Regions from separate parts of the Klebsiella planticola genome, predicted to be linked through region 3. Evidence: predicted binding sites of a transcription regulator. Region 3 holds the regulator's gene; each other region holds the start of a gene.

Region 1 (3,110 bases), 1.9 Mb from region 3:
CTATCATCTATTTGCATACCCACGATCTTGCCGCCACGCTTGACCGGGTAGCCTCTGCTGGCGGGCGATGCGTTTTTGGCCCGCTGGCGCTGCCGCATGATATCGGGACTATCGCCCTGTTTACCGACAGTGAAGGGAACCGCGTCGGCCTGCACCAGCCGGCTTAATCTTCAGAGCTTATGTGAAAAGAAAATGACCCGACGCGCCGACCGTTTATTTCAAATCGTGCAGATTCTGCGAGGCAGGCGGCTGACAACGGCCGCCCTGCTGGCGGAGCGGCTCGGCGTATCGGAGCGGACCATCTACCGTGATATTCGCGATTTATCGCTTTCGGGCGTTCCGGTTGAGGGCGAGGCGGGCAGCGGATACCGGCTGATGTCGGGGTTTGATCTGCCGCCGCTGATGCTGACAAATCGTGAGTCGGAGGCGCTGATGGTGGCTATCCGTTTGCTGAAAACCTGGGGCGGCGATTCGCTGTCGCGGGAGCTGGAGTCGGCGCAGGAAAAAGTGCTGGCGATTCTGCCGGAGGAGAGCCGTCGCAAGGCGGAGCAGACGCGGATTTTTGCCCCGGATTTCGGCAATCAGCACTATTCCCGACGCGATTTCGATGTCATGCATCAGGCCATATCCACGCAGCGGGTGCTGGCGCTGCACTACCGTGACGAAGCGGGGAAGTTGACGCAGCGGGAAGTGATGCCGCTGGGGCTGTTTTTCTGGGGGGAGCGCTGGATGCTGGTTGCCTGGTGCGAGCTGCGCGATGATTACCGCTGCTTCCGCCTTGACCGCTGTCTGGATATCATCCCGACGGAGCGGCGCTTTCATGAGTGTGCCGATCGCTCATTGAGCGATTTTTTACGCAAGGTGAAATGTTAAGCGAAATGTCTCCCGTCTGGCTGGCGCTAAACCGGCTTTCGGGAGAAGAAACGGACCCGACGGCATAGCCGCCGGGTCGGGGATCAGGCTGGATTAGAAGTTGTAGCCGACAACAAAGTAACCGCCCCAGCCGGTAGAGCGTACGTTGAAGTCGCCATCGCCGAAGTTCAGCTTCGCATCATCGGCCCACTGACCGCCGTTATGCCAGTAACGAGCCACAACGGAGTAGTGCCAGTGCGCGTAGTTCAGCGCCAGGATGTGGCTGGAGGCGATGGAGTTGCTGGTGCGCGCGTGCTTGCCGTTCATGTCATAGAAGTTGTCATCGCCCAGATCGGAACCCCAGTCAAAGTTGGTGAAGCCGATGTAGCTCAGCGAGCCGCCCCAAAGGTCGGTCAGCGGGACAAAGTATTTCACTTTGAAACGGTAGCCATCCCATTCGTTTTCGTTGGATGCGCCATAGTTCTGCCACTGATATTTCGCATACACGTTCAGAGACAGGCTCATCGGCAGACCGGTATCGATATCGGTACCCAGACCCATATACCAGGTGCTCTGCTCCTGAGAATCGTTACGACCCATATCGTAGATATAGTTGTTGGCGAAATACCACTCTTTGAACGGGCCGAAGCTGAGATCGGTGTTGGTCAGCTTATCGATAGAGAAACGCGGTTCGATTTCCATAAATAGCGGGGAACCGTTGTTCCAGATACCTTTTGCCGTGCTGTTGCCGCCAAAGAATACCGGTGCATCGATATAGCCATAGAAATCAAACCAGTCTTTTTTAGCAAACGCTTCGTATTCCAGATAGGTATCGTTACGGATTTGCGGTCCAAAACGGGTGTGGTAGCTCCCCACCACGTTTACACTCTGGTGCCACCAATCAGACAGGTACTGCGGTTTATCGTTTTCTGCCGCGCCAGCAGTGAACGATGTGGACAGCGCCAGTACGGCGCCTGCTGCCAGTAATGTTTTTTTCATAATGATGCCACTGTTTAAATTAAGCCAAAAGGCGTTAAGAACGTTGCCGAAGCGTTGCTAAATATTTCGTATTTCTGTGGGGGTCTATTATAGAAATCATTGCTCACAAAAATACGTGTTGTTTCACATAACGTAAACATACGTAATCGATTGCGTTCACGATTCTATGCATTTCCTGACAGAATGCCACTGAAATTCATCCAAACAGTCAATTTTTACTGAACTGTTTAGAAAAATTGTAAATGGATTTTTGGCTGGGGGGGCGGGTGTCGGCGACACCCGGTGAAGACGATTATTGCGCGGTTGCGGGCTGGATATCGTGAATGCGCAGGAAGCCGAGCTGCTCCGGCGTGATGCCGTTCAGACGTAGCGGAATATCAACGTCACTCGGCGCCAGGATGCTGGCGGGGGCGCTAATCAGCCGATCGTGTACGTTAATTTCCTGATAATTCTGCGTGGTGCCGGTGATTTGCCCCCAGGCAACGGTGGCGCTAAACGCCGGCAGCGGGTCGTTTGACTCCCCCTGGATACGCAGTGTCAGGCGGGTACCGTCGGCGTCGGCGGCGATGTCACGCAGCGACATACGCAATGTGCCGATTTGGCTTTCGAGGCGCGCCGGGGTATTGGCGCCGGGCAAAAGATAAACGCCGCTGCTGGATTTCGCATTCAGCGCGTTTTGCTGAGTAATTTTCACCGTCTGCTGATTAAGCTGAGTCATCTCTTTGCTCAACGTGCTTACGCTTTCATGCATTTGACGGACTTCACTTTGCTGCGCGCAGGCGCTGAGTGTGAACAGAGTGGTCAGCATTGCCAGCTTCAAATAACGTCTTGTCATGGTCATGGATTCCGTTTTCAGGGGATACTTCATGGTAGAACGTCTCCGTCCACGAGCCATAGATCCTTTGTCTCAAAAGCTCTTTCTTTGTTGTCGGGGCACTTCGCGGTAAACTACCTGTCAGTTTAACTTCCTGTCAGGACGCGCTATGCATTGCCCTTTCTGTTTCGCCGTAGATACCAAAGTGATCGACTCTCGTCTGGTGGGTGAGGGCTCTTCTGTGCGTCGTCGTCGGCAGTGCCTGGTTTGTAACGAACGTTTCACCACGTTCGAGGTGGCAGAGCTGGTGATGCCGCGTGTGGTCAAGAGCAACGATGTGCGGGAACCCTTCAATGAAGATAAGCTGCGCAGCGGAATGCTGAAAGCGCTGGAAAAACGGCCGGTCAGCGCTGATGATGTGGAAATGGCGCTCAATCATATCAAA
Region 2 (3,110 bases), 2.7 Mb from region 3:
GCTTTTATGGAAAAGAAATCCCCCCGTATTAAAATGCTGTTGACCCCCGGCGAGGTGGCAAAGCGTACCGGCGTTGCCGTCTCTGCCCTGCATTTCTATGAAAGCAAAGGGTTAATTCACAGCCAGCGTAATGCCGGTAATCAGCGGCGCTATCGCCGCGATGTGCTGCGCGCGGTGGCGATCATCAAGATTGCCCAGCGAATCGGCATTCCGCTGTCGACCATTGGTGATGCGTTCGGCGTGTTGCCGGAAGGGCATAACCTCAGCGCGAAGGAGTGGAAACAGCTCTCATCGCAGTGGCGGGAGGAGCTTGATCGGCGTATTCATACCCTGACCGCACTGCGCGACCAGCTGGATGGTTGTATCGGCTGCGGCTGTCTGTCGCGACGCGACTGCCCGCTGCGCAACCCGGGAGATAAGCTGGGTGAAGAGGGGACCGGCGCGCGACTGCTGGAGGATGACGTATAAAACTAAAGCGCCACAACAGGGCGCTTTAGTTGTTTTCCGGTCTTGGTCTTTAACACTATCCTGGTCGTTCGCAGGAGGGTTTCCCCCGACGTCGGCTCACCTCGGTATTGCGCAAGATGTTGCTGGAGGTTCCGGTTTGCGCCGACAACTTAATTGTGGCACAGCCCGGCTTTTTCACCCGTTTATTTCGGCGAAATTTTTCCGCCAATCGCCGTCAGTTCCTATAGTTAATTCGAACGAATTACGGGAGAACCTCCATGCTGACGGTACATCATCTCAATCAATCACGATCCCAGCGCGTGCTGTGGGCGCTTGAAGAACTCCAGTTGCCTTATCGCATTGTCAGCTACCAGCGGGAAAAAAATATGCTGGCGCCGCCGGCGTTAAAGCAGATCCACCCGCTGGGGAAATCTCCGGTGGTGGAAGATAACGGCCACGTGCTGGCGGAATCGGGCGCCATCCTCGAGTACCTGCAGGAAACCTACGATAGCGACCACCGGTTCAGACCGCAGGCGATGGCGGATAAGCTGCAATACCGTTTCTGGCTGCACTATGCCGAGGGCTCACTGATGCCGCTGATGGTGATGAAACTGGTGTTTGCCAGTCTCGGTAAACCGCCCATTCCGCTCGGGATGCGAACGCTGGGCAATGCCCTGGGTAAAGGGGTACAGAAGGCCTGGCTGGACCGGCAAATCGCCACGCACGCTCGCTATATTGAGGATCATCTCTCCCGTCAGCCGTGGTTTGCCGGCGCGCAGCTCAGCATGGCCGATATCCAGATGAGCTTTCCGGTCATGGCGCTGCTGGTGCGCGGTGGCATCACGGATGTGCCGCGGATCGCACAGTGGGTGCAGCGAATAGAGCAGCTTCCGGCCTGGCAGAAAGCGATTGAACGCGGCGGCCCGTTCACCCTGCCGGAGTGAGGCGGTGATTTTTGTGATGGCCGCGGTGAATTGCTATCAACGCAATACAAAAATGTTACCGGATTGCGCATAGACGACAACGTTTGCGCATCGACTGGTTATTTCATGAACGCCATAAGCAAAATTTAGCGAATTAACACAAACTTCAGTTGAAAAGGCCCGTCTAAAGGCTGGATAATCGTTTGCCTTTGTATTTTGCTCGCTATTTATCCCTGTTCTGGGGGGAGCAAATTCATTCTGACCACCGTATTGTATGCGCGGAGTTAAACGTTTGCTTTTTTGCAGCCCCCCTGGCGCTGCGAGGAAGCACAAGGAGATCGCGTTTAGCTGGCAGTGGATGGTCCACCACGCATACGGACGAACGATTAAAATTTTCAGGGGAAGTTTTCTATGTCTACGCCTTCAGCGCGTACCGGCGGTTCATTAGACGCCTGGTTTAAAATTTCAGCTCGTGGCAGCTCCGTTCGTCAGGAGATTGTTGCCGGTTTAACCACCTTCCTGGCAATGGTGTACTCGGTCATTGTTGTCCCGGGCATGTTGGGTAAAGCCGGGTTCCCTCCGGCAGCCGTGTTCGTCTCGACTTGTCTGGTCGCCGGCGTAGGCTCTCTGGTGATGGGGCTGTGGGCAAACCTGCCGCTGGCCATCGGCTGTGCGATTTCGCTGACCGCGTTCACCGCCTTCAGCCTGGTGCTGGGGCAGCACATCAGTATTCCGGTTGCGCTGGGCGCCGTGTTCCTGATGGGCGTGCTGTTTACCGTTATCTCTGCCACCGGTATTCGTAGCTGGATCCTGCGCAATTTACCGCAGGGCGTTGCGCACGGCACCGGGATAGGTATCGGCCTGTTTCTGCTGCTGATCGCCGCCAACGGCGTGGGCCTGGTGATTAAAAACCCGCTGGACGGTTTGCCGGTCGCGCTGGGTCACTTCAACAGCTTCCCGGTGATTATGTCGCTGGTGGGGCTGGCGGTGATTATTGGCCTCGAAAAAATGAAAGTGCCGGGCGGTATTCTGCTGACCATTATCGGCATTTCGATCGTCGGGCTGATTTTTGACCCGAGCGTTCATTTCTCCGGTATTTTCGCGATGCCGTCGCTGAGCGACGACAAAGGCAACTCGCTGATTGGCAGCCTCGATATCATCGGCGCGCTAAACCCGGTGGTTCTGCCAAGCGTCCTGGCGCTGGTGATGACGGCGGTATTTGATGCCACCGGCACGATTCGCGCCGTGGCGGGGCAGGCAAACCTGCTGGATAAAGACGGGCAGATTATCAACGGCGGTAAAGCCTTGACCACCGACTCCCTGAGCAGCGTCTTCTCCGGCGTGGTCGGGGCGGCGCCGGCGGCGGTGTACATCGAATCTGCGGCAGGTACTGCGGCGGGCGGTAAAACCGGCCTCACCGCGGTGACCGTTGGCGTGCTGTTCCTGCTGATTCTGTTCCTCTCTCCGCTCTCTTATCTGGTACCTGCGTATGCCACGGCGCCAGCGCTGATGTATGTTGGTCTGCTGATGCTGAGCAACGTGGCGAAAATCGACTTTAATGATTTCGTCGATGCGATGGCCGGGCTTATCACGGCGGTCTTTATCGTGCTGACCTGTAACATCGTCACCGGCATCATGATTGGCTTTGCCGCCCTGGTCATTGGCCGTCTGGTGTCCGGCGAGTGGCGCAAGCTGAACCTGGGGACCGTCATCATCGCGGCCGCGCTGGTTATCTTCTAC
Region 3 (3,110 bases):
CTTTGGCAATCACCGGCAGCAGCCCCATCGGGGAAAACTCCGTGGTGCCAATACCAAACGCGCCTATCGCCAGCGCTAACAAGGGAAAGTTGATTTTCATTCAATGACTCCAGCAGACCGTCATCGGCGACGGTATCTCATCAGAAGTCAAAAGCATGACATCAATCACAAAAAAACAAAAGTAAACGAAATGGCAAAAGATTTTTGCGAAATTGATAATAATGGCGGGACGTCGGGGGAAAGAGCCCTCTCCCCCGGATAAATCAGTGCAGCACCGCGGTCAGGCCGGCGGCCACGATCAGACCCAGGACAATAATCGTTGTCGTCAGCGAAAACTTTAAATCTGTATCCATCAATTTTTCCCCCAGTTATCCCCACATGAAAAGTGAGCTTGCTCATTTTTGCACAATATAGCGCAAAAATCTTCCATGTTTTAGGGTGATGCACATTTTTGCTCTTCCCCTTTGCCGCAAGATCGGACAAAATCCCACGCTAATTTGAAAGCGTATCGGCCATTGACCCCTTCCTGTCGTTCTGTGTCGTTTTCCCGACGTGATGCAATGTTGAAAATTGTATTCAGGGTGTGTATAGGCAAACGTTTACGTATCGATAATCAGACGATCAGGTCAAGGTCTGGAGTGAGAAGTAATGGCAACAATTAAAGATGTAGCGAAGCGCGCAAACGTTTCCACTACAACAGTGTCACATGTAATTAACAAAACCCGTTTCGTGGCGGAAGAAACCCGCAACGCCGTGTGGGCGGCGATCAAAGAGCTGCACTATTCCCCCAGTGCCGTGGCTCGCAGCCTGAAGGTTAATCACACCAAATCGATTGGCCTGCTGGCCACCAGCAGCGAAGCGGCCTATTTCGCTGAGATTATTGAAGCCGTAGAAAAGAGCTGTTTCCAGAAAGGCTATACCCTGATTCTGGGCAATGCGTGGAACGATCTCGAAAAGCAGCAGGCCTATCTGTCGATGATGGCGCAAAAGCGCGTCGACGGCCTGCTGGTTATGTGTTCTGAATATCCGGAATCGGTGCTCAGCATGCTGGAAGAGTACCGCCATATTCCGATGGTGGTAATGGACTGGGGTGAATCCAAAGCCGACTTTACCGATTCGGTCATCGATAACGCCTTTGAGGGCGGTTATATGGCCGGTCGCTATCTGGTGGAACGCGGCCATCGTGAAATCGGCGTGATCCCGGGTCCGCTGGAGCGTAACACCGGCGCCGGGCGCCTGGCGGGCTTTATGAAAGCCATGGAAGAAGCGCAGATCGCCGTTCCGGAAAGCTGGATTGTGCAGGGAGACTTCGAGCCTGAATCCGGCTACCGCGCAATGCAGCAGATCCTCAGCCAGCAGCATCGCCCGACGGCGGTCTTCTGCGGCGGCGACATCATGGCGATGGGCGCAATCTGCGCTGCGGATGAGATGGGGCTGCGCGTGCCGCAGGACATTTCGCTGATCGGGTATGATAACGTGCGTAACGCCCGCTATTTCAGCCCGGCGCTGACCACCATCCACCAGCCGAAAGATTCGCTGGGGGAAGCGGCCTTCAATATGCTGATGGATCGTATCGTCAACAAGCGCGAAGAGTCACAGTCGATCGAGGTTCACCCGCGGCTGGTAGAGCGCCGCTCCGTCGTAGACGGCCCGTTCGTCGACTACCGTCGCTAATCGCCCGTGCGGCGCCGGTTACTCCGGCGCCCGCAGCCACTCCCGGTTTAACGTTTCACTGTCCCCCAGATAATCCAGTAGCCACGACAGCGCCGGTGACGTGTCGCTCTGCTGCCAGGTCAGGCAGCACGCGGCGTCCGGGAACGGGTTTTCCAGCGCCAGCCCGGTCCATTCACCGCGGTCAATCCACGGGCGAGCAAAATGGCTCGGTACCATCCCTACGCACAATCCCGCCGAGAGGCAGGTGGCCGAGGATTCCCAGTCCGGCACCACCACCCTTTTCTGGTTGTCCAGTAGCCAGGTCGTGCGTTTTGGTAGCGAGCGGGAGGTGTCCTCCCTGACCAGCGACGGCCAGTTGCGCAACACATCATCGCTGAGCGGCCCGCTCATCTGCGCCAGAGGATGATGGCTCGCCACCACGCAATGCCAGCTCAACATCCCCATATCGCGAAAGGCGTAGCGTCCCCCCACCGGAATCGAACGGGTTGCCCCGATAGCCAGCTCCACGCGTCCGTCGGCCAGCGCGTCCCAGACACCGTTGAAGACCTCCTGAAAAACAATCAGCTCGACATCGGGAAAGTGACGATAAAAATCAACAATCATCTGGCGCATACGGGCCGGTTTAACAATGTCATCCACGGCTATCGACAGCTGACCACGCCAGCCGTTGGCTATCTGCTGACACTGTTGGCGGGTGATCTGCATTTTTTTGATAACAGATCGTCCTTCCTGTAAAAACCAGAGCCCGGCGGGGGTCAATTCGACATCGCGATGGCGGCGTTCAAAAAGCGGTACCGCCAGCCACTCCTCCAGCTGACGTACGGTATAACTGACCGCCGAAGGTACGCGGTGCAGCTCCTGCGCCGCGGCGCTAAAGCTGCCGTTGCGGGCGACAGCATCAACAACTTCGAGTGAGTATTCGGACCACATATTCTGCCTGCAAAAATTTTGAACGCATGTAGCAAATATTAGCGTTTCACAAGCCAGAATGCACTCCCTACACTCTGCGGCATCATACCTGCATCTATAAGAGAATGTTATGCAACAACCCGGGAAAGGATTTTTAGTGTGGCTGGCGGGACTCAGCGTGCTGGGTTTCCTCGCTACCGACATGTATCTGCCGGCCTTTTCGGCCATCCAGCAAGATCTCAATACTTCTGCAGCGTCGGTCAGCGCCAGTCTGAGCCTGTTCCTCGCCGGCTTCGCCATCGGGCAGCTGTTCTGGGGCCCGCTCTCGGACCGCTACGGACGTAAACCGATTCTGCTAACCGGGCTGGCGATCTTCGCTATCAGCTGTCTGGGAATGCTGTGGGTGCGTGACGCCACTCTGATGCTGGTGCTGCGCTTTATCCAGGCGATCGGCGTCTGCGCGGCGGCGGTGACCTGGCAGGCGATGGTCACCGATTATTATCCAGCTCAGCGCACTAACCGTATTT
Region 4 (3,110 bases), 2.4 Mb from region 3:
ATATGATGGAAGATTCACGTACGATTCCAAGCGTGCTGACCGCGCTGTTCTGCGCCCGTTCTATCGAGCGTATCGGCGACCGCTGCCAGAATATTTGCGAATATATTTTCTACTTCGTCAAAGGCCAGGATTTCCGCCACGTTGGTGGCGATGAGCTGGATAAGCTGCTGGCGGGTAAAGACCCGAAAGAGTGATCCGCCGTAAAATGCCCGGAGGCGCTATGCTTACCGGGCCTTTAACACCACGGATCCTGTAGGCCGGATAAGCGCTAGCGCTATCCGGCTTTTTTCATTAACGCGTAATATTCCATCCACGGGCTTTCCACAGCGCGGGCAGCTGTGCCAAATCAGTAAAGGTCGTCACTTTTGGATGATCGATCGGTTTGTTGTGCGAGTCGGCACAGAAGTAAAAGACTTCCATTCCTGCTTCAATCCCGGACTGAGCGCCTGCGCTGGAATCATCCACCAGAATGCAGTTTTCGACGTTAACGTTCATGGCCTTTGCTGCATGGAACATCAGTGCCGGATCGGGTTTCCAGCGCTGAATATCGTAACCGCTGTACAGTCGGTCGGGAAAATGGCGCAACATGCCGGTTCTTCCCAGCGAGTGCTGCATTTTACTGACCGGGCCGTTAGAGACCACGCACATTGGCACGCTGACCGCATCCAGCAGCGTTTCCGCTCCTGCAATCGCTTCCAGTTCAGAATCAAACAGGCGCGCGACTTCGGCGCGGTAGAGGGGTTCGAGCTCTGGTTTTTGTAGATTAACGCCGTGCTCTTCGTTGATGGTATCAATGATCTCGTAGAGCTTTACGCCTTTGAAACGCTTAAAAATCTCGTCTAAATCCAGGGTAATGCCGAACGCTTTGAACATATGAACATAGGCGCGGGAACAGATCACTTCGCTGTCGACCAGCGTGCCGTCGCAGTCGAAAAACAGGGCTTCTATTTGGGACATGCCGTTTCCATTTTAACAAGTTAACGTTTTCGTCCTGCCTATTCACAAGACGCAATCGTTGCCGTATAAGCAAATTCAATGAAAAAAATTACCATACAACTGCCCCCGGTGTCGCATTTTGGTATAGGATAGCGACGAATTTTCCCTCCTTTTGTTCGGAAACCGATAATGAGTCAACAACAAACCAGCCAGTCTTCTGGCCAGGGTCTGCTGGAGCGCGTATTCAAACTACGTGAACACGGCACGACGGCACGTACCGAAGCGATAGCAGGTTTCACCACCTTTTTGACAATGGTCTACATTGTTTTCGTTAACCCACAAATTCTTGGCGTAGCGGGTATGGATACCAGCGCTGTCTTTGTGACGACCTGTCTGATCGCCGCCTTCGGTAGTATTTTGATGGGGCTGTTTGCTAACCTGCCGGTTGCGCTGGCGCCGGCAATGGGGCTGAATGCCTTCTTCGCCTTTGTCGTCGTCCAGGCGATGGGGCTGCCGTGGCAGGTGGGGATGGGGGCTATTTTCTGGGGCGCCGTTGGTCTGCTGCTGCTGACTATTTTCCGCGTACGCTACTGGATGATCGCCAATATTCCCGTCAGCCTGCGCGTGGGGATCACCAGCGGTATTGGGTTGTTTATCGGCATGATGGGGCTGAAAAATGCCGGCGTGATTGTCGCAAATAAAGACACCCTGGTGAGCATCGGCAACCTGACCTCCCACAGCGTGCTGCTGGGGATTCTCGGCTTCTTTATTATCGCTATTCTCGCTTCCCGTAACATTCATGCTGCGGTACTGGTCTCCATCATCGTTACGACGCTGCTGGGCTGGATTCTGGGTGATGTTCACTACACCGGTATTGTTTCCGCTCCGCCGAGCATTACATCGGTGATTGGCCATGTTGATTTGGCCGGCTCCTTTAATCTCGGTCTGGCGGGTATCATCTTCTCCTTTATGCTGGTCAACCTGTTCGACTCCTCCGGAACTCTGATCGGCGTGACCGACAAAGCCGGCCTGGCCGATGAAAAAGGCAAATTCCCGCGGATGAAGCAGGCGCTGTTTGTTGACAGTATCTCATCGGTGGCAGGGTCCTTTATCGGCACCTCGTCTGTGACCGCCTATATCGAATCCTCTTCCGGTGTTTCCGTGGGCGGACGTACCGGTCTGACGGCGGTGGTGGTGGGGATTCTGTTCCTGCTGGTGATCTTCCTGTCGCCGCTGGCCGGCATGGTGCCGGCGTATGCCGCAGCAGGTGCGCTGATCTATGTGGGCGTACTGATGACATCCAGCCTGTCGCGCGTGAAGTGGGACGACCTGACGGAAGCGGTGCCGGCCTTTGTGACCGCGGTGATGATGCCGTTCAGCTTCTCGATTACCGAGGGGATTGCGTTAGGCTTTATCTCTTACTGCGTGATGAAGATTGGTACCGGTCGCCTGCGCGATCTCAGCCCGTGCGTGATTATCGTCTCGCTGCTGTTCGTACTGAAAATTGTGTTTATCGATGCGCACTAAGCGTCGTGCATGTCGTGCATAATGAAAAAGCCCGGCAGCGATGCCGGGCTCTTTTTTACGCTTTGACTCGCTGAATATACTCGGCAAAGGCGCTCAGCTGCCCACTCAAATGGTCGAGCGTGCTCTGATCGACCACCTCTCCCGACTGCGGATCGACCTTGTTCTGAATCACGCCGCCCATAAACTCAGGCTTGTTCATCACCATCGCATCGAGGAACACCAGAATTTGACGCAGGTGATACTGGCAGCGCGCGCCGCCAATTGCGCCCATGGAGCTGGTTTGAATCAGGACCGGTTTGCCGGACAGCGGTTGTTCAGGCAGGCGCGACAGCCAGTCAATGGCATTTTTCAGGCCACCTGGAACGGAATAGTTATATTCAGGCGTGACGATAACAACGCCGTCGGCTTCGCGAATCTGTTGTGCAATATCCTGCACGCTTTGCGGAAACCCGTCTTCCTGCTGGATATCCGCGTCATATAACGGAATGTCGCCAATCGATGGCAGCGCGACGATCTCCATGCCCGCCGGCGCAATGCCAGGCAGGGTGCGTGCAACCATGCCATTAAAAGACCCCTTGCGCAGACTTCCGAGTAGCGTAACAACTTTCAACGTATCAGACATGATTGCTCCTTTGCATCATGATGGC

Evidence for each region. The regulator PurR, encoded in region 3, represses purine synthesis genes. The targets are predictions, from matches to a motif close to CANGCAAACGTTTGCNTG.
Region 1: a site for PurR is predicted at 1,991-2,008, ahead of MC50_RS14095 (nucleoside-specific channel-forming protein Tsx). Genes of this name have one in related genera too.
Region 2: a site for PurR is predicted at 1,652-1,669, ahead of MC50_RS10175 (NCS2 family permease). Genes of this name have one in related genera too.
Region 4: a site for PurR is predicted at 974-991, ahead of MC50_RS08370 (NCS2 family permease). Genes of this name have one in related genera too.

What each region holds. Positions count from the first base shown of each region.
Region 1 covers NZ_CP026047.1:2,909,556-2,912,665, forward strand. The annotation lists gene MC50_RS14085 (VOC family protein) at 1-167, shown strand, start outside; gene MC50_RS14090 (helix-turn-helix transcriptional regulator) at 193-873, shown strand; gene MC50_RS14095 (nucleoside-specific channel-forming protein Tsx) at 967-1,851, opposite strand; gene MC50_RS14100 (SadB/YajI family lipoprotein) at 2,144-2,686, opposite strand; gene nrdR (transcriptional regulator NrdR) at 2,835-3,110, shown strand, end outside.
Region 2 covers NZ_CP026047.1:2,100,649-2,103,758, forward strand. The annotation lists gene soxR (redox-sensitive transcriptional activator SoxR) at 7-468, shown strand; gene MC50_RS10165 (glutathione S-transferase family protein) at 726-1,391, shown strand; gene MC50_RS10175 (NCS2 family permease) at 1,782-3,110, shown strand, end outside.
Region 3 covers NZ_CP026047.1:4,802,108-4,805,217, forward strand. The annotation lists gene MC50_RS23165 (MFS transporter) at 1-100, opposite strand, end outside; gene cydH (cytochrome bd-I oxidase subunit CydH) at 264-353, opposite strand; gene purR (HTH-type transcriptional repressor PurR) at 649-1,674, shown strand; gene punR (DNA-binding transcriptional activator PunR) at 1,693-2,604, opposite strand; gene punC (purine nucleoside transporter PunC) at 2,714-3,110, shown strand, end outside.
Region 4 covers NZ_CP026047.1:1,729,821-1,732,930, reverse strand. The annotation lists gene phoU (phosphate signaling complex protein PhoU) at 1-194, shown strand, start outside; gene yieH (6-phosphogluconate phosphatase) at 292-957, opposite strand; gene MC50_RS08370 (NCS2 family permease) at 1,126-2,463, shown strand; gene MC50_RS08365 (NADPH-dependent FMN reductase) at 2,519-3,085, opposite strand.